3 regions of the Effusibacillus lacus genome follow, and region 3 is predicted to be linked to each of the others. Evidence: riboswitches for the same ligand, from Rfam matches in the RefSeq annotation. Region 3 holds a riboswitch; each other region holds the start of a gene.
What was found. Region 3 has a riboswitch for cyclic di-AMP ahead of EFBL_RS11070 (C40 family peptidase). Riboswitches for the same ligand answer to the same signal wherever they lie in the genome.

Region 1 (7,658 bases), on a different contig from region 3:
ATCAGATCAGGGAATCGGCAGCAGCCATCGCGCAGCGGGCCGGACATTCCAACTGGGGAACTGCATGGCAGAGCGCAGGACGGACCCCGGAACCCTGGTTGGGTCCCGATATCCTGGATGTCTTACGGGAACTGGCAGAACAGGGAACAGACAATGTGGTGATATGTCCATTTGGATTTGTAGCAGATCATTTAGAGGTTCTGTACGACATTGACATCGAAGCCCAGGCCTTAGCGAAAGAGGTGGGAATCAAACTCGTGCGGACCGCCATGCTCAATGCAGACGAGGACTTCCTGCGGGCACTGGCAACTGTGGTGCGACAACATGCAGCAAAGGAATGATCGACATGACTGACAAAACGGTCATCGTGATCGGCGGCGGGATCACCGGTCTGACCACCGCTTATTATTTGCAAAAGCAAGCCCGTGAAAAGGGGATCCCTTTGCGGGTTCTTCTGTTTGAGAGGGACAACCGGCTCGGGGGCAAAATCTCGACAGAGATCCATGAAGGTTTTGTGATGGAGAAGGGGCCGGATGCTCTGTTGGCCCGCAAGGTGGCGGCATTGAACCTGTGCCGTGACCTGGGACTGACCGGTGATATTGTGGGGACGAATCCAAACAACAAAAAGACATACATTCTGCATGAGGGAAAACTGCATCGGATACCGGCGGGGCTCAACGTTGGAATCCCTACCCAGTTCGTTCCGTTTGCCACAACCGGGCTGCTTACGATATCAGGCAAAATCCGTGCAGCCATGGATCTGCTGATCCCCCGCAGCAAACCTTCCGGCGATCAATCGCTGGGAGGTTTTCTGGCCCGCAGGCTGGGGGATGAAGTGGTGGACCAGATGGCGGAACCGCTGCTGGCCGGCATCTATGCAGGCAGTACCCGGAATCTGAGCTTGCGTGCCACCTATCCGCAGTTTGAACAGATGGAGAAAAAATACGGCAGTTTGATTCTCGGCATGCTGGCCCAGGCAAAGCAGGCGAAAGCGGGCAGTGCCCCGGCGAAATCCGTTCCGCAACCGAAATCGGAAGAAGGCATAGCACCCTCTTCCTCCGGAACCGGTTCTCCCGATCGAAAGCCGCTGGTTACTACGATGTTTTTCGGGCTGCGCGGCGGCCTGGTGCAAATGGTCAACAAACTGGCGGATGAGATTGGCCGTGGATTGATCCATACTTCGACCGCGGTTCGCGAGATTAAAAAAGAAACGGATGAGGCTGCTGGCGGTACTGCATTGTATCGAGTCGTGACGGAGAACGGGGAAACGTTTCAGGCGGATGCGGTGATTGTGACCACTCCGGCTTACGATGCTGCCAGGGTTTTGCCCCAGTCGTTTCCGTCTTTGGTACTGTTGGAGAAGATCCCTTATGTTTCCGTCGGCAACGTCCTGTTGGCGTTTCATGCCGCCGACGTTCCGTATCCGCTTGATGGTACCGGGTTTGTGGTTCCCAAGAAAGAAGGCCGGAACATAACGGCCTGTACCTGGATTTCTTCCAAGTGGATGCATACCGCCCCGCCGGACAAAGTTCTGATGCGTTGTTATGTAGGCCGTGCGGGAGACGAAGATATCGTCGACGAACCGGATGAATCGATTCTGGAGAAGGTGAAGCGGGATCTGAAAGATTCGATGGGCATTGAAGCGGAACCGATTTTTGTGAGGATTACCCGCTGGCGAAAGGCAATGCCGCAGTATACGGTGGGTCATCTTGAACGGTTGGCCGCTTTCGAGAAGGAAGTTGCCAAAGAATACCCTGGCCTTTTTTTCACAGGCGCTGCCTACAAGGGACTCGGTGTGCCCGATTGCATTCAACAGGGGAAAGACACGGCGGAAACCGCTTTGGGGTATTTAATGCAATAAAAGTTTACATAATGCATCTATTGTGGAAATAAGGCTGAGTGTCAGCCTTATTTTTTATTTTTTGTTTGTCGCTTCAGAAATAGAGCTGATTTTCAGTCTTATTCAGGGGATTCTCAAGGTGAGTAAACCAGAAGTAGCATATAGGGCTGAAAAACAGTCCTATTTCTGGGAGTACCTTTGAATCCTCAAAAATAAGCCTGGAATACAGTGCTATTTTTGCTTACCTTTTGCAGGTGGCATCTAACTGAAGGCAGGGAATGAGTGGAGGGAGCGGCCGTTACCATAAATTGGATTGTCGTCAACGGTAGGAAAGAAGGGGTTGTTCTCGAATATCTGTAAAGCGACAAATAAGGCCGAATCCGACCCAGTCGGTACGGGGGATCATTTTTATGGGGTGAATTGCTTAGCTGGCATAGGGTACCTCTACCCGAACCCGTCAACTAACCTCGGAGGCTAAAGGAGGAACAGCTTGTGAATGCATCTTTGAAAATCCTCACGATTGCAGGGACCGTATCCGCTTTGACTTTCCTGTCTTCATCGGCGGAAGCGGCCGGTTCGACTTCCTCTCAACCGGACTACAACGTTCACATCCAAGTGGATGACCAGCTTGTCCAATTTCCCGACGCGCAGCCGTTTATTGACGAACACCAACGAACCCAGGTTCCGGTTCGTTTCATATCGGAAAAGTTGGGATACAAGGTTGATTGGGTTGAGGAAGGCGAAGAAATTAAAGTGACCCTGAAGAACAACGACATGGAGGTTGTCTTGCGGACGGGAGATGACCGTGCGAAGGTCAACGGAAAAACAGTGCGGCTCGATACAGATGCGGTATTGCTGCAGAACAGAACCTATGTGCCGCTTCGCTTTGTCTCAGAGACTGCTGGCATGAAAGTCAACTGGGACTCGAATACGGCGACTGCCCTGATTATTACGGGCAAACAGGGAAATACCCCGATTGCGCCCGTACTTGCCTCCCGTTCCGGCTTTCAGACAAAGCAAACCGCCGCTGTCTCCAGTGTCGTGGACATTGCAAAGAAATATGTAGGGGTTCCTTATGCTTGGGGCGGGACAAGCCCCAAGGGGTTCGATTGTTCGGGATTCGTAAACTATGTGTTTGCCCAAAACGGTGTTCAATTGCCTCGAACAGCTGCTGAGATCTATAAGCTGGGCACTCCTGTCACAGAGCTCCAACCTGGGGATCTGGTGTTTCATACCACCTATGCTCCTGGCGCTTCCCATGTGGGCATTTACGTAGGAGATAACCAGTTTATCTCGGCAACAAGCTCTTCCGGAGTCAAAATTGTACCGTTGAATAATCCATATTGGGGCCCACGATATATAGGAGCTAAACGTCTCTAACCGCATATCCGACATATTGAAACAGCAAACTTCATTCATCTTCAAACCGCCTGACCGAATCAGGCGGTTTTTTTGCGCCCTAACTTCCTGAATATGCTTCGAGAGAAGCTTTTTTAACGTTTTGTGTCTGCCTCTAATTATTCAACAAATTTCCATAATTGCTTTGAAATCTTGATTTTACAGGTTTTTTTTCGTATCAGGGAATTCCCCTATGGTTTTTTCAGGGAACTCCCCTATACCGCAATAATAATTCTAAACCTATACTCGAATTAAAGTTATATAAATTTGTTTGACAAATATTTGAACGGATAAGAGGGGAGGAAAAGACATGAGCGAAACCACACCGCGCATCACGAACCCGACTTCACCACAGTCCGGCACGGAGGAAAAAGAACCTTCGCTGAAAGGCACTTTTGCTTCGGTGATGCTGTTGGGCACTTTTATCGCACTGAGTTGGCTTGGTGTGTTCTTTCTTTTTCTGAGTCGGAATTAAAAACAGCCCAAGGAGTGGAAAGGAGGTTCCGGCATGCACATTCATCGCTATGAAAAGTATTGGTTGATGTTTGGCGGCGGAATAATTATTGCATTTATTGTTGCTCTTTTTGTTAACGCGTTTGCAATGGGAATGACTCCACCAAGTGATCTTCAAAGGGTAGATCCTAAAAAGGTGGAACAAACCGCTCCCTTCGACAAACCAGGTCTCAAACAGGTTGGACCCAATGAATATGAAGCTGTGATGGTTTCGTTTGCTTTCGGGTATAACCCCAATCAAATCGAAGTTCCGGTTGGATCGAAAGTAACTTTTATCAGCACCAGTAAAGACGTAGTGCATGGTTTTCAAATTCCTGGAACAAACGTCAACATGATGGTTGTACCGGGTCATGTCAACAAAGTTACCCATACGTTTGACAAGCCGGGCGAGTACTTGATCCTGTGTAACGAGTACTGCGGTGCGGCTCACCACATGATGATGGCAAAAGTTATCGTAAAGTAAGGGGAAAGGAGTGACACCACAAATGACACAAGAAGTAAGAGTGGACCAAAAAGCGGCGAAGCTGAGCCTTTCCTATATCTTGGTTGCATTTATCGGATTCGGTATTGCAGCGATTGCGGGATTGCTTCAGGGCTTGGATCGAGCTCAATTGATTACACTGCCCACCTGGCTTAACTATTATCAGATCTTGACCGCCCATGGTGTATTGATGGGTCTGGTGTTCACCACATTCTTTATCGAAGGTTTTCTGTTCTCTGGTATTGCAAGGGTTCAAAACGGCAAACTGACTCCGCTTGGATTAAAGCTTGGCTGGGTTGGTTTCTGGGTGATGTTGATTGGCACCGTAATGGGAGTCATTACCGTTCTTATGAATGATGCTTCCGTTCTGTTTACGTTCTATGCACCGATGAAAGCGTCGCCCTTCTTCTATATTGGAGCCGCACTGATAGTTGTGGGAAGCTGGATCGGCGGCTGGGGCATGTTTGCCGAATATCGCAACTGGAAACGGAATAACCCTGGCAAGTTTTCACCCCTTTTCCTCTTTACCGCAGTGGCAACCATGACATTGTGGCAAATTTGTACCCTTGGGGTTGCGGCTGAAGTGTTGTTCCAGTTGATTCCCTGGTCCTTGGGTATGGTAGACACCGTGAATGTCCTTCTCAGTCGCACGCTGTTGTGGTTCTTCGGACATCCGTTGGTGTACTTCTGGTTGATGCCGGCTTACATGACCTGGTATCTGATCATGCCAAAAATTATCGGCGGGAAAGTATTCAGTGATTCCATTACCCGTCTGGTGTTCGTCATCTTTGTTCTTTTGTCCACTCCGATCGGGTTCCACCATCAATTGATGGAACCGGGTATTGATCCGAAATGGAAGTTCCTGCATGTTGCGTTGACATTGTCCATTGCGATTCCTTCGCTGATTACTGCATTCACAATGTTTGCCACTTTTGAGCTGGCAGGACGTGCGAAAGGTGCCACCGGGCTGTTCGGCTGGTTCCGCAAGCTGCCTTGGAAGGACGCCCGTTTCTTCTCCCTGTTCCTGGCTATGCTTTGGTTTATTCCTGCCGGTGCGGGCGGTATCATTAACGCAAGTAACCAGTTAAACCAAGTGGTTCACAATACCATCTGGGTAACCGGTCACTTCCATCTCACCATAGGTACTGCGGTTGCATTGACTTTCTTCTGTGTAAGCTATTGGTTGATTCCGCACCTGACTGGCCGGAAGATGACCCGGACAACCAACGAGCTGGGCAGACTGCAAGCGGTTCTCTGGTCGATCGGTATGATCTTCATGTCCGGTTCAATGCATACCCTTGGTTTGTTGGGCGGACCGCGCCGTACTGCCGGTACCACTTACATGAATGATCCGACAGCTCTCAGTTGGATTCCTTTTCATAAACTCGCGGCTCTTGGCGGTGCGTTCCTGTTCTTTGCAGCCATGCTGCAGGTAGGTCTTGTGCTCTATCTTGCATTCAAAGCTCCGAAAGGTGAACAGGAATATCCGATGGGCGACGTTGCAGAAGATGCAGCCGAAACTCCGCGTATCCTCGAGCGTTGGCCGGTTTGGATCTCGGTTGCAGTTATCTTGATCCTGGTGGCATACGGATATCCGATTGCCGATATGATTCAGAATCCGCCACCTGGCGCACCGGGTGTAAGAACCTGGTAAACAGTTTTAAAGAAACGGCATGCTCAAAGGGCATGCCGTTTTTTGCATGGGGTGCTCCGAACATGGGAAAACTGGGAAAGTCGTACAGGTCTACAGTTCGGAGGTTAAGATGAATACGTTCTGGAACTTTATTGACACAATCAAGTTGGGCGTATGGCTGGTTCTGATTTTCTTGTTTCACATGCTCCTGTATCTGGCACTGGGCACCGATGCCTGGTTTGTCACAACACTGCTGGCCACTGCCACTTACGCTGTGGCAATCCTTTTGCTAAAAGCGATTGCAAAACGAAGAAGGCAAGAAATTTAAAATTTCCACCCAATTGCCGGGTGGATGTTTTTTTATGGTACAATGGTTTGCGGATTTAAAATTATTCCAACCAGGGAATGGGGGATTTTTACATGGTGTGGCTGCTGCTTGCTGGGGACATTCTGATGCTGATTTTGTTTGCTTTAATGGGTCAATCGGAACATAAGACGTATACGACGTTTCAAGGCACTTTGGAGACAGCGGCTCCATTCGTCATTGCCTGGCTGATTGTGGGACTGGTCCTGGGACTTTACAAATTGCAGCACTACCGCAGTTTTGCCAGCATGTTCAAACGAACGCTGATTGTATGGATCTTGGCCATTCCGTTTGGGATGATGCTCCGCAACCTGTACCTGAACTCTGCGCTAAAAATTCCATTCCTGATTGTGGCCTTGGTATCTACACTGATTTTGTTATCCATCTGGCGCATCATTTTTGTGTGGATCTACAATCGACGCAATGCCTAGGTAAGAGGCGCCCCAACAGGGGCGCTTTAAATGTGTATCCGTGAGAAGGGTTTTGTAAGGCAAACAGAGAAATAGTGGGCGGGAGCGGTAGAGCAGGGCTTTAGGCCGGAGATGCGAAGAAGCGGAACCGCATCGAAGCGGAAGACAGAAAATTGGGAACAGAAATAAAGTCAGTCGCGGCAGTTGATTGAAAACGGGTTGGCATTATTTGGAGGAGGAGATACAAAATGTACAAAACGATCTTGTTTGAGAAATCGAATCAGATGGCGATTATTGCTTTAAATCGCCCGGAAGTGATGAACGCGTTCAATGTGGAGATGCATGAAGAGGTTTATGACGCATTGAACAAGGCGGCGGAAGACGTAGATGTGCGCTGCATTGTCTTTCGCGGGAACGGAAAGGGCTTTAGCTCCGGGGCCGATCTGAAGAGCATCAGCAGGGAAGATGTGGCTTCTCTTGATCATGGCACCTATTTGAAGAATACTTACAACCGCTTGCTTCTCCGAATGGCGGAGATTGAGAAACCGATCATTGGGGCACTGCATGGCCCGGTGTTCGGTGCAGGACTTGGGGTAGCCCTGGCATGTGATTTGCGGATAGCGGCCGCAAGTTCTTCCTACTCCATGGCATTTATCAAGATTGGCCTGATCCCCGACGCGGGTAGCCATTTCTTCCTGCCGAGGATCGTGGGACTGAGCAGGGCAATGGAACTTGCCATGCTGGGAGATACCCTTACATCCGAAGAAGCTCTGCGGTTAGGCCTTGTTAACAAAGTGGTGCCGGATGAAGAATTTGAACAGGCGGCCCAAGCCTATGCTTTTCGATTGGCTCAATCCCCAACCCAGGCGCTGGGATTGATCAAGAAGAACATGTACATGAGTTTTGAGAGCGATCTGGCAACCGTACTGGAGGCGGAAGTCAGAGGCCAATCGATTTGCGGCAGATCCAGAGACCATCAGGAAGGCGTTACCGCTTTCTTTGAGAAACGGAGACCGAAT
Region 2 (4,415 bases), on a different contig from region 3:
AAAACATCCGGTTTATCCGGTGTAGTAATTGGGCAACTGGCCATGCACGAAAACAGGTCACTTGATGGACCTCGGCTCCTGTAGTGACCTGTTTTCAATGATTTATGGGAAATTAGTGGTGCAAGTGAAACGGTATGGTTGATACAACCACATCTTTTCGATAAATCAGTACGGCTTTGAGTAACAATGCCGTTTGGTTGTGCAATAATGCATGCCACCATTTCTTGACGATGAATTGTGGGACAAGTACCGTAATAAACTCATCCTCTTCTTTTTCTTTTTCAAGAGTATCAATGTACTTTAAAAGCGGCGAAATCAAGGTCCGGTAAGGGGAACGCAAAATAATTAATGGGACGTTCGGGTTCCATTTCTCCCACTTTTCCCGCATTTGTGCTGCATGTTCGTCGTCAAAATCGACTGTTACGACCACAACATCATCCGAAATGCCTTTTGCATACGCAATCGATTGAGCTACCACTTTACTGATTCCGGAGATCGGGATAATCACTTTCGTCTTGACTTTCTTCGGAAGCGAGTGCAGATCTACGCGTAATTCCTTGCCAATTTCGTCATAATGGTTTCGGATCAGATAAAACATCCAAACCAACAAGGGTATGGCAAACGCGACCATCCACGCCCCTTCGCTAAATTTGGAAACAAGCGTGATCAGCGTAACCAGTCCGGTAATTACTGTTCCGAGCCCGGTCACCGCAATACGGAATAGTCTCTTGCTTTTCTCGTTCAGGAATCTTTTTACCAATCCCCATTGAGCAATGGTAAAGGACAGGAAGACACCTACCGCATATAAAGGAATCAAGCCGTGCGTGTCGCCATTAAAACTTATAATAAGCAGAATGGACAGCACACTTAACAATACGATCCCGTTTGAAAACACAAGACGATCGCCTCGCATGGCCAAATTACGAGGAAGGAATCGGTCTTGGGCAATGATGGAAGTTAACTGTGGAAATCCGGTAAAACTGGTATTGGCGGCCAAAAACAGAATGAGCATTGTCGCCACTTGAATGAGGTAATAAAGTGGCCCCCGTCCAAATACGTGCTCCGCAATTTGGGATACAACGGTCTCATGTTCTTTTGGGGCTATACCGAAAGCATATGCCAGCAGCGTAATTCCAAAAAACATCGCCCCAAGCAAAAGAGACATCCACATCATGGTGATGGCCGCATTGCGAGGAGCCGGAGAACGAAAAGACGGGACACCGTTGCTGATCGCTTCAACTCCTGTCAAAGCGGAACATCCTGAAGAAAACGCGCGGAGCAACAATAAAGCGCCTGTCCATGTAACTATGTCGCCGATCTGGTTTGCAGCCTGGACTTCATAACCATGCCAGCCCTCTTTCCAGATTTGGGTCCCTCCTACACCGATCATAACCAAGATCGAAAAAATAAAGAGGTAGGTGGGGTAAGCGAATACTGTGGCCGATTCACGGATTCCCCGCAAGTTCAAGAGCATAAGGGTGAGCACCAGAAAAACAGCAAGCTCCACTTTCCATGGAATCAACACGGGAAAGGCGGATATCAGCGCTGCTACACCGGAACTAATGCTGACGGCAACTGTCAAAACATAGTCGATCATCAATGCCGCACCAGCCATTAGACTTGAAGGTATATTCAAGTGCTCCCTGGCAACGACATACGCTCCCCCGCCTGAGGGGAAGGTATGAACGATTTGACGGTATGAAAGGGTAACGACAAGCAACAATACCAAAATGCTGATCGCAATTGGGATGGAATAAACATAAGCACTGATCCCGATGATGGACAGCACGAGTAAAATCTCTTCCGTAGCGTAGGCCACCGATGAAAGAGCGTCTGAAGAGAAGATAGCCAACGCTTTCCATTTGGGCAATTTTTCATGGGTCAATTGCCGGGTACGTAATGGCGAGCCGATTAGTAAGCGTTTAATCTGATCAATTGTCATAATGGGTACTGACCTTCCTTCGGATTTCGTTTATTTGGAAAACAAGGAACAAAAAAAACCACAAAGGTAGTATTTCCCTTGTAGTCATAGGCATGACAAACTCAAGTTGATTCCTCCTCTCCAGCTACGCTTACGGGGTTAGCTGACGGATTCGGGCAGTGGAGTTGCCCTACGCAGTTTCTGCGATTCACCCCAAAAAATGTGGTTCCCCCGCTCTTTCGACTCAGCGTAATACGATATGAAAATCTTCCCTGAACATAATTCCAGATCCGATAAATTGCAATTGCCAAAAAACACGATGAAAACGGATACAAGCCTGTTTTGATTATTCCTTAACTTGAAAATGAAAGCTCACGCAAAAAAGGAAGTTCCGTTTAAAATATTTCAGAAACTCCCCCTTGACGGGAGACTCAAACAAGAGTAGGTTAAAATTGCAAAGTGAGTGATTACTCACTTTTGTGCGAGAGGAGGATGTCTGGATGAGAACCAAAATCATGAAAGCCACGGCAGTGTTCTTGCTGTTAGTCACGACAGGCTGTTCGGAGGAGCAGACTTTTGCGGGAACGATTGAAGGCAGGGAAATTCCGGTGGTGGCCCAGGTGTCCGGAACGATCGTGGCTCTGGACAAGGAAGAGGGAGATGCGATTACCACCGATACCATCCTCGCGAAAGTTGACGACAAGATCTTAAACTGGCAGGTGAAAGAAGCGGAAGCGGCCCGGGACGCTGCCCTGGCAAGACTTGAAGAAGCCCAGGCGGGGACCCGCAACCAGCAGATTCAGCAGGCGGTGGCTTCCATCAACCAGTTTGACGCACTGGCAAGCCAGTCCAAAGCCCGAATGAAACAGGCCAGTGCCACTTTGCAGCAGATGCAGGCACAAGTTGCGCAGCTCAAGAGCCAATTGGACGGGGCCCGGGAAACATTGGCCTATCAGGAGAAGCAGTTCAAGAACGCGGAGACGTTATATGCCGCCAAGGCCATATCGGAAAGAGAGTGGGATACCCAGAAAGAACTGCTGAATCAGGCAAAGACCCGTGTGAATCAGTTGGAAGCCCAATACCAGGCAGGCCTGGCGCAGATTGATGCGGTCAACGGCGAGGTGGCGGCGGCGCAGGCGCAGGTGCAGGCAGCGTCCGCTCAGCAAAAGTCGGCAAGAGCGCAATTGTCCCTCCTGGAAGAGGGCTCAACCGCATACACGATCCGGAATCTGTTGGCCCAGAAAGACCAGGCGCAGGCAAGGCTCGAACAAGTCAAAGAACAACTGGAAAAATCGGACGTTCGCTCCCCCATCAAAGGGATCATCCTGCGCAGGCATGTGGAATTGGGGGAAATGGTGAAGCCGGGCACTCTGCTGTTTACCGTGTTGGACCCCACCAATCTTGAGGTCACGATGTACGTTCCGGAGGCTGACCTGAATCTGGTTCAGGTGGGCAAGGAAGTGACCGTGCAGGTGGATGCCTATCCGGACAAATCCTTTGCCGGGAAGATCGTGCGAATCAGTGAGAAAGCGGAGTTTACCCCAAAGAATGTGCAAACCACCAAGGAACGGACGAAAATGGTGTTTGCGGTGACCGTCCGGTTAAGTGAAGGAATGGGGGAACTAAAGCCCGGAATGCCGGCTGATATCCGCGTGTCCTCTGCCGATGGGAGGTAACCCGGCATGGAATATGCGATCAGCTGCGAGGGATTGACGAAAGACTTCGGGAATCGGCGTGCTGTCGACAATGTGACCATCTCCATTCCGAAAGGGAGCATCTATGGGTTCTTAGGGCCGAACGGCTCGGGCAAATCGACCACCATCCGGATGCTCTGCGGATTGATGACACCCACATCGGGAAGCGGGCAGGTTCTGGGCTTTGACATTGTCAAAGACTCCGAATCCATCAAACAGCGAATCGGGTATATGTCGCAGAAGTTCAGCTTGTACGAAGATCTTACGGTGAAGGAAAACCTTGATTTTTACGCGGGGATCTATGGGCTCTCACCGAAAGAAGCAGCCGTCCGCATCCAAGAGTTAATCGAGCTGGCAGATCTGGCGGGTCGGGAGAAACAACTGTCCGGTACGCTGTCTGGCGGCTGGAAGCAGCGTTTGGCACTCTGCTGTGCCCTGCTGCACAAACCGGAGCTGCTCATCCTTGATGAACCGACTGCGGGCGTGGACCCCGTTTCCCGCCGTGTCTTCTGGGATATCATCCATGGGATGGCGCGACAGGGGATTACCGTGCTGGTCAGCACCCATTATATGGATGAAGCGGCCACTTGCGATCAGATCGGGTTTATTTTTTTCGGGAGGCTGCTGGCGGTTGGCACACCGCAGGAATTGATGCAGGGACTCGGCAAGGACAATCTGGATGATGTGTTTATCCACTTTGTCCGGGAAGAGGAAGCGAAAGGCAGGGAACGGGGATGAGCGGGAACTTCTCGATTCACCGGTTTATGGCCATCATCAGAAAAGAGTTTCTGCAGCTCCGG
Region 3 (7,658 bases):
GGTGCGATCCAAATCGGAAGACATCAGGACCATCTCCAAACGAAACGAAGTGGTTGTCCAATTTGACAGAGAACCGGATGCGGCAACTTTATCAAGAATCCAGAAGGAGATCGATGGTGTTATTGTAAGGCGAAATACCATGCCTACCTTTGTTTTTCGTTCAAACACCAAGTCGACGGATCAGCTGATAGCCTATTTTCAGAAAATGGGCGTTCGGATGGTCGAACCTAACAGGATTCTCAGGCAGAACGAACTGCCAAATGACCGGCTGTACCAAAAGTATCAGTGGAATTTCCCGCAAATCAAGATTGAAAATGCCTGGCAGGCTACAACGGGCATTCCCAGCACTATCATAGCGGTTGTAGATACGGGAATTGATCTGGATCATCCGGAGTTTGCCGGTCAATTGGTGGAAGGTCACAACATGATCGCAGACGACAACCGGCCGGTCGATGACAATGGGCACGGCACCCATGTGGCAGGTGTGATCATTGCCCGAACCAATAACGTCGAGGGCGTAGCCGGAATGAACTGGAATTCGAGGGTAATGCCCGTCAAGGCACTGGACGCCGAGGGAACAGGCACCGTCTTTGACATTGCGGACGGAGTCCGGTGGGCAGCCGATCATGGAGCCAAAGTGATCAATCTGTCGCTTGGTGAATATGAGGACTCGCGCTATCTGCATCAAGCGATTCAGTACGCCGTATCCAAGGATGCGCTGGTGGTGGCCGCCATGGGCAATGACGACACCGACCAGCCCAGCTACCCTGCCGCCTACCCGGAAGTTCTGGCGGTTACAGCTGTGGATCAGGATACAAAACGTGCAACCTTCTCCAATTACGGTTCTCATGCCGGAGTCGCCGCGCCGGGGGTGTCTATTGCCAGCACGTTCCCGGATTATCGGTACGCAGCGATGTCGGGAACCTCAATGGCCTCCCCTCATGTAGCCGGACTGGCCGGACTGATCCGCTCCATGAACCCCGATCTGTCGTCCGCCCAAGTTCGGGACATCATTTTGCGGACCGCCACTGATGTAGGGCCGTCTGGACCGGATCCCTATTACGGAAGGGGATTGATTAATGTAACCGAAGCTGTACGGCAAGCGCAGATAAAGTCACAGGAAATGGCACCGCCCGAGGGGAGACGGACTCCCGTCAGAAGGGATCCTTGGTGGTGGCCGTTTCGCAGACTTTTTGGCTTCGAGCAAACAAAATAGGGAACAAAAGGGAGGGGGCTGTACCCTCAGGCAGATCATCTGCCAGGTACAGCCCATGGCTTTCATAACGTCCGCTTCCCCAGGAGACGGGAAATCTGAAGTTCCATCCAATTCCAGAGTTTCGCCAGATCATAGGGCAGAATGATAAAGGTGCAAAGGAAGGCGATGGGAATCACAAGCGCAATTCGAAGCATCCGGCTCCCCAGGATTGAACAGATGATGTCAAACTGAATGGTGTGCCGGTATTCCTCCGCCAATTCCGGCAGGATGTCTGCAAGCAAATGATTGTAAAAGCGGGCTGTCGAAAGGAGGAGGTAGGAAACAAACCAACTGATGATGGCAATCCATACATATGTCCACATGCATCGGTCCCCTTCTGGAAAGTTTCCCTAGCAGTGTATGTGGCAGGACAAAAAGAGGTTTCCTGTGACTCAACGCAGTTCAAAAAATTGGAACGTTGATTAACGGCAGGAGCCGGCCCGATGGAACGAGAAAGCCAGCCTGCACAGGCTGGCTCACAGCTATATTCTTCTATATTCTTCTTGCTCCCAAGTAGCGAGGACCCCAGTAGGAACTGCTGAAACTGTCAATCTTCACCCCATGGGAACTGGTAGAGGATATGAATTGTCCGTCCCCGAGATAAATTCCTACATGGGAAGCTCCTGAATCATACGTTGCAAAAAATACCAGGTCTCCCGGCTGCAGATCCGTGACGGCAGTCCCTTGCTTGTACATGTCATGGGACGTGCGAGCCAGATCGACTCCTTTTTGTGAGAACACATACCTGACAAACCCTGAACAGTCAAATCCGGAAGGAGTGGTTCCTCCCCAGGCGTAGGGAACTCCCACAAGGCTTTTTGCCGTTTCCAGCAACGCGCCGGAATTTTTCTGGATCTCTTCCAGCTTCTTGGCAGCCAACTCCGCGATCTTCTTTCCGGTGGTGTCAGGGTCGACCTTGCCTGTCTGCTCAAGCGCATTGTCTTTTTGGAAGGCTTTTACGGCAGCTTCCGTAATTTCTCCATAGTAACCGGTATTGGTCGGATATTTGAAGTACCCCAGAATTCGCAAGTCCTGCTGCAGGGTGGCGACCTCTTGTCCCTCGACTTCTTTCTCCAGTGTCTTGTCCCCGTACTTGGACGCAGCTTCAGCATGAGAGACGGTCGCGGATGCAAACAGAAGTGCTCCCGCAAACACAAAAGCTTTCCAAAACCTGTTCAAATCGATTCCTCCTGATGCCTCCGAGGTTAGTTGACGGGTTCGGGTAAGAGGGTACCCTACACTCTTGGTGATTCACCCCAAATTACAGGTCCCCCGTACTGACTCATGGTCAGATTCGGCAAGATTTCTATTAAATGCTAAAAACTATCACACATTCTAAAAAATAGCACGAATGCTGTCGGAATTCAATAGTCTGCTATCTTACTAAACGTAGGTCTTCCAGCCTATTTTTACTAAAAAACGGTTCCTGCGGGTCAGGAACCGTTTTTCCGCTCTATTAATTGGTTTTCTCAATTTCGTAGACTACATCATCCAACAGATAGATGGCAATCTTGTCATATTTGCTAAGATTGCGAAGGGTCAAGCCAGTATCTGCTTTATGGATGTACGGATTTTCGGCGAGTTTGTATCTGGTTGCGCTTTCGATCAGATAGAGATAGTCGCTGTCGCTGACGTAAGAAAATGTTCCTTCGAGCTTCTGCATGACGTCAAATATCTTCTTGTTGCCCAGAGAGAAACGGACTTCAATCCGGTCACCCGCCGCCAGGCTGTTGATCTGGCTGTAGGATTGGGAGTTTACCTTGACGGTATCTTCACTGCCGAAGGTGATGGTGGTTGTGGAACCGTCAAACTTTTTCACGGCAACTTCGTTTCTGGCGGTGTTTATGCTCGTGATGAAACCGCGGGTTACCGGAAGCACTTCCACCGCTTTCAGTTCATTCCCGAAATAAGTGGCTTTGACCAGGTCATCTTCCTTTACATCATCTACCTTGGGATTGTTGATACCGGGAACAGTCAAGCGAACATCGGAATAGATATACAAGCTTTCGCTGTTGCCATCGTCGTCCTCCACCCGAAGGCGCTTGCTGCTGGTAGACACGTCGGTCACTTTGTACTCCAGTTCTCTTTTTACATCAATTTCCTTGATCTTGTTTGTCTCGGTCAGTTCCACCCGGACATAATCGTTTCGTTCAAGATCAGACAGGTCGGCGCTGCTTTCGTCCTTGATGTTCACGTCATAGTCGCTGTCCACAAAGTAATTTTTCTGGGTGTTGCCATCCAGTGCCAGAGTCATGATTCGTCTGTCGGGATCAATCAGCACAACCGTTCCTTCAATCCGGTTGTCCACTTCAATATAGACAATCTTGTCGTCGAAAAGCTGAATTTTGGCTTTCATGTCCTTCTTGATATCAGCAAGAGTCGGGTCGGATTCTCCATTGACATACAGCTCCGGCAGGGTGTCGTATTCGTAAGATTTCAATTCCCCGCTGTTGTCTTTCAGGACAAGGGTTTTGGCGTTCTCGTCAAGGCTTACCACTGTCCCTTCAATATACAAATCAGACAGCTCGCCAACAGATTGCCCGGTTCGATTGCTGATTGTCAGGCTCTTGATACCGTTATCGGCAATATGAATGACGATCTTGTCGCCTTCCTGCAGATCGGACAGGAGGGCCGTCGCGCCACTGCCATACTTGATCGTGGCATCCGCCGCGATTTTTCGTACGCTGGGTGTCCCGTCATTCTTTTCATAAGTCAGGATCGATTTGTCAGACGACAGGGATATGACCGTTCCCTCTTCCACAATCGTCTTGACATGAATCTTAGATACCACGTTGTCCAGAACTGTCAATTCAACTTCCATGCCTTTGAACAAGTCATTCAGTCCCGTGGTACGGTTGTCCGGATAGGTGACCGTTACCGCAGAACCGATCCGATAGATTTGTGGAGTGCCGGACAGCTTTTGCAGGGTCAACAGACCATTGGCCTGGTCCCACTCATAGATAATTCCCGCGTTTGTGGTCGATGTTCCACCTGCCAACCGGTAAACGGAAATCACTTTCCCCCGGAGGATCGTCAGTTCCACCGTATCGTTTTCCGAGAGCCCGTCAAAAGAAGTTAAAGTTCCGTCTATAGAACGATAAGTTGCCTGTTCACTCAGTTCATAGGTTTTCAGGTTGTTGGAACTGTCGGACAGCGCAATCGCTTTCAGGTCTTTGTATACCTTCACAAGAGTCCCGCTGACTTTTTCCACCCGTCGAGACTCGTCCAGGACTTCAATATAGGCTGCAGTCGGCTTGCCAATCACCAGAACCGGTTGCATGGGTTCCAGACTTGCGGCATTCGCCTGTCTGTCATTCTTGAATACCAGGGTGCCTGAAGTGAGAGTAACCGTTTGAAGCCCTGCGGAAGTCTGGACAACCATCTGATTTCCGGTTACCGATACGATATCTCCTTGCAATTCGGTGTCACGATGGACCGTCAGAAACGGCTCTGCCCGACTGATCAGCGCTGCCAGCTGGATCCGGGTGACAAAATCCAGGGGGTTAAAATTCACCGTTCCGTTAGCGTTGGGTATGCCCTTTATCAATCCATAGGCATCGGAAGAGGCAAGTTTCACATAATCCAGTGCCCAAGCGTGAATCTTGTCCGTATCGGCAAAGCTGCTTGCCGTCTGGCTGTACTGGCTGACATCATCCTCTTTGTCGATCATCCGTACAAGCAGTTGAGCCACCCATTCCCTCGATGCGGCAGAGATACCGTCAAACCGGCTTTCCTCTTCCCATCTCAACAGTCGATACCGATCTGCTATGGCGACATAAGGTTTTGCCCAGTTTGACACGTTGCGGTACTGCAATTGATAGGCGGCCGGATCGTATTGATCGACTTCCCCTTTCAATCCCAATGCCCGAATCACCATGGCGACCGCTTGTTCCTGGGACACATACTGGTCCGGAAGGAAGTTGCCGTTCCCGTCCCCCTGAATGATCTGTCTTAATGACATCTTTGCAACGTCTTTCAGCGCCCAATTGTGACTTGCCCCAAGATCCCTGAAATTGTTGGCCTCATTGGCAGCTGCCGTGTTAAAAGATGCGGAGGCAAACAACAACAGGAATACCAGAAGGCTTGATACGAGTGCTTTCCATTTCTGCGTCATGCCGTATTGTCCTCTCCCTTTATATGAAGTATGGTTTTGGAAACAAAATAGAAAAGAAGGGAAATTTTCCCTCCTATCTGTTTCGACAAAATCATACAAATTCCCTCTTTGCAAATATGAAAAAAACCGGGCATTTCTTTGCCCGGTCTTCAACCTGTCTTATTGCATGTCGGCCAGCGCTTTCTGGTCAAGCAATATGATTTGCCTTTTCTCCACGTCGATATGGCCTGCGGCCTTAAATTCGTTGAGAATTTTGCTGGTGGTTTCCCGGGTGGATCCGATCAGGCTCGCCATATCTTCGTGGGTGAGCCTGATCCCGATCTTGACACCGCCGGGAACCCGTTCCCCGTGCAGGTCTGCCAGCTTCAGGAGCAGTCGGGCAAGACGGGTTTGGACATCGTAGAACACCAGATTCTCAATTTGCTCCTGGGCTTCCTCCAGCCGCTGTTCCACAATCTGGGCCAGCCGCAGTGATACCTTGGGGTTGCGGGAAACAATCTCTTCAAACACTTTCTTGTCAATCTTGCAGATATAGGCATCATCCAGCGCTTCCGCATAATATTTGCGGGGCTCGTCGCCAAACAACGCACTTTCTCCGAAGATCGCACCCGGTTCCAGAGTAACCAGGGTAAACTGCTTGCCTGTATCGGACAGCCTGGAAATGCGAACCCGTCCTTTCTTCAACAGGTATACCGCATTGCTTGGTTCGTCAGGTGTAAAAATATAATTTCGCTTCGGCACGACAGCCGGTTGACTGCCCTTGCCAAGCTGGTCCAATTCTTTCTGTTCGACCCCTTCAAACAGGTCATACTCACGCAACTCGCAGACAGCGCATAGGCTTAGCATTCTTATCCCCTCCGAGGACCGGAAAGTTCCTGTATAGGTAACCGTAACACACTCCGCACCTCCCTGACAAGGGGCGGACGACCCAGAAGAAGGGGACACAAATCTTGCTATTCTGCAAAAATTCGCCCCAGCGGCAGCCGGATTCCACCCGGTTTCATTGCGGCTTCCAACAGTTCTTCTTCTGTCAGAATTCGTAAATGATGGTCTTGCCCACCACGGATGTATACAACATGATAAGCATCCGGGGCGAATTGGGCCAACACCCTGATCAGCGGCGTATCAGCCGTAGCCGCCAGCGACCTGACGGGCAAAGGCCGCTTGTTCCGCTGGCGGCGTTTCGTATCCAGAAACCGAATGGTGTCGTAATAGAGCTGTCTGCGCAATTGCCATGCGGACACAAACAGAAACACCCCCAAGGTGACCATTCCCGCCTGGACAAACCCGGCCCATAAAGCGAGCAGCCCCGTTATCAGCAAAACTGCTGAAAGAATGAAGGCCATGCCTATCGCCACCCCCGTAGCCTTCCGGAACCCAAGCGTCCGCGCCAGAGCTGCCCGCAGAATCCTTCCCCCGTCAAGAGGGAGTGCGGGCAACAAATTAAAGAACGCAAGGGATAAGTTGATCTGAATCAGAAAAGAACTCACACTGTCGGACAAACTTCCGATACCGGAAAGGAATATGACCAGAAACAGCAGCACAAAATTGATAAAAGGCCCTGCCAATGCAATGATTGCCTCATGCCGGGGCTGCCATCCCAGCGAGCCATGCTCCAATCGTGCGACTCCCCCAAAGGGCAGGATGGTTATGTCTTTTACCCGGTATCCAAAGAGCAGGGCCGCCCCCACATGTCCGAGTTCGTGGAGCAGGACGGTGGCAAACAGCAACAGCATTTGTCCAAAATACGGAGTCCAGGCAGACATTGCCATCAGCACAACAAAAAGGGGATGAACCTTCCATTTCATCCCCGGCCACATTACGCTTCTCACAGTTACCGCCTTGCCCGGTCCAGAATGCCCTGCGGATCAACCGGCCTGTTCTTGACATAATGGGCAAAGTACAAATCGGACGGGACTTGTTTTCCGGTTTTTCCGATCACCTGTCCGGTATAGACCCAGTCCCCGGGTTTCACACTGGCCGATTCCAGATTCCCGTACAATGTTTGTCCGGCATCACCGCCATGTTCCACAATCACATAGATCCCGTATTTGTCGTTTTTGTCATAGGTTTTGACTTCTCCCTTGGCTACCGTTCTGACTTCCGATCCCGGAGAGGTCTCCAACAGCACGGCAGGATGCTGGTTGGCATCAAAAGAAGCGGTGACTTTAAAATCGGTCAGCGGCAGAACATAAACCATTTCTTCACCCTCAGACGGCTTGCCGGAAACCGGGATTGACAGGTTGGAAGCGCCCAAGTGGGTTGCCATCCAGTTGGTAACAGTTGAAA

Region 1: it holds a riboswitch for cyclic di-AMP, as region 3 does, so the genes downstream of both, EFBL_RS00625 (C40 family peptidase) here and EFBL_RS11070 (C40 family peptidase) in region 3, are expected to answer to the same signal.
Region 2: it holds a riboswitch for cyclic di-AMP, as region 3 does, so the genes downstream of both, EFBL_RS08905 (APC family permease) here and EFBL_RS11070 (C40 family peptidase) in region 3, are expected to answer to the same signal.

What each region holds. Positions count from the first base shown of each region.
Region 1 covers NZ_BDUF01000003.1:84,149-91,806, reverse strand. Annotated here, with positions in the region: gene hemH (ferrochelatase) at 1-341, shown strand, start outside; gene hemG (protoporphyrinogen oxidase) at 347-1,861, shown strand; cyclic di-AMP (ydaO/yuaA leader) riboswitch at 2,203-2,331, shown strand; gene EFBL_RS00625 (C40 family peptidase) at 2,333-3,220, shown strand; gene EFBL_RS00620 (cytochrome c oxidase subunit 2A) at 3,549-3,713, shown strand; gene EFBL_RS00615 (cytochrome c oxidase subunit II) at 3,747-4,214, shown strand; gene EFBL_RS00610 (b(o/a)3-type cytochrome-c oxidase subunit 1) at 4,237-5,886, shown strand; gene EFBL_RS00605 (hypothetical protein) at 5,996-6,193, shown strand; gene EFBL_RS00600 (DUF3054 domain-containing protein) at 6,286-6,660, shown strand; gene EFBL_RS00595 (enoyl-CoA hydratase/isomerase family protein) at 6,888-7,658, shown strand, end outside.
Region 2 covers NZ_BDUF01000046.1:43,258-47,672, forward strand. Annotated here, with positions in the region: partial or broken gene EFBL_RS21170 (carboxyl transferase domain-containing protein) at 1-25, shown strand, start outside; gene EFBL_RS08905 (APC family permease) at 113-1,936, opposite strand; cyclic di-AMP (ydaO/yuaA leader) riboswitch at 2,054-2,181, opposite strand; gene EFBL_RS08910 (HlyD family secretion protein) at 2,422-3,597, shown strand; gene EFBL_RS08915 (ABC transporter ATP-binding protein) at 3,604-4,353, shown strand.
Region 3 covers NZ_BDUF01000057.1:108,664-116,321, forward strand. Annotated here, with positions in the region: gene EFBL_RS11060 (S8 family serine peptidase) at 1-1,216, shown strand, start outside; gene EFBL_RS11065 (hypothetical protein) at 1,279-1,578, opposite strand; gene EFBL_RS11070 (C40 family peptidase) at 1,748-2,434, opposite strand; cyclic di-AMP (ydaO/yuaA leader) riboswitch at 2,435-2,565, opposite strand; gene EFBL_RS11075 (S-layer homology domain-containing protein) at 2,712-5,369, opposite strand; gene EFBL_RS11080 (Crp/Fnr family transcriptional regulator) at 5,529-6,215, opposite strand; gene EFBL_RS11085 (M50 family metallopeptidase) at 6,323-7,177, opposite strand; gene EFBL_RS11090 (M23 family metallopeptidase) at 7,204-7,658, opposite strand, start outside.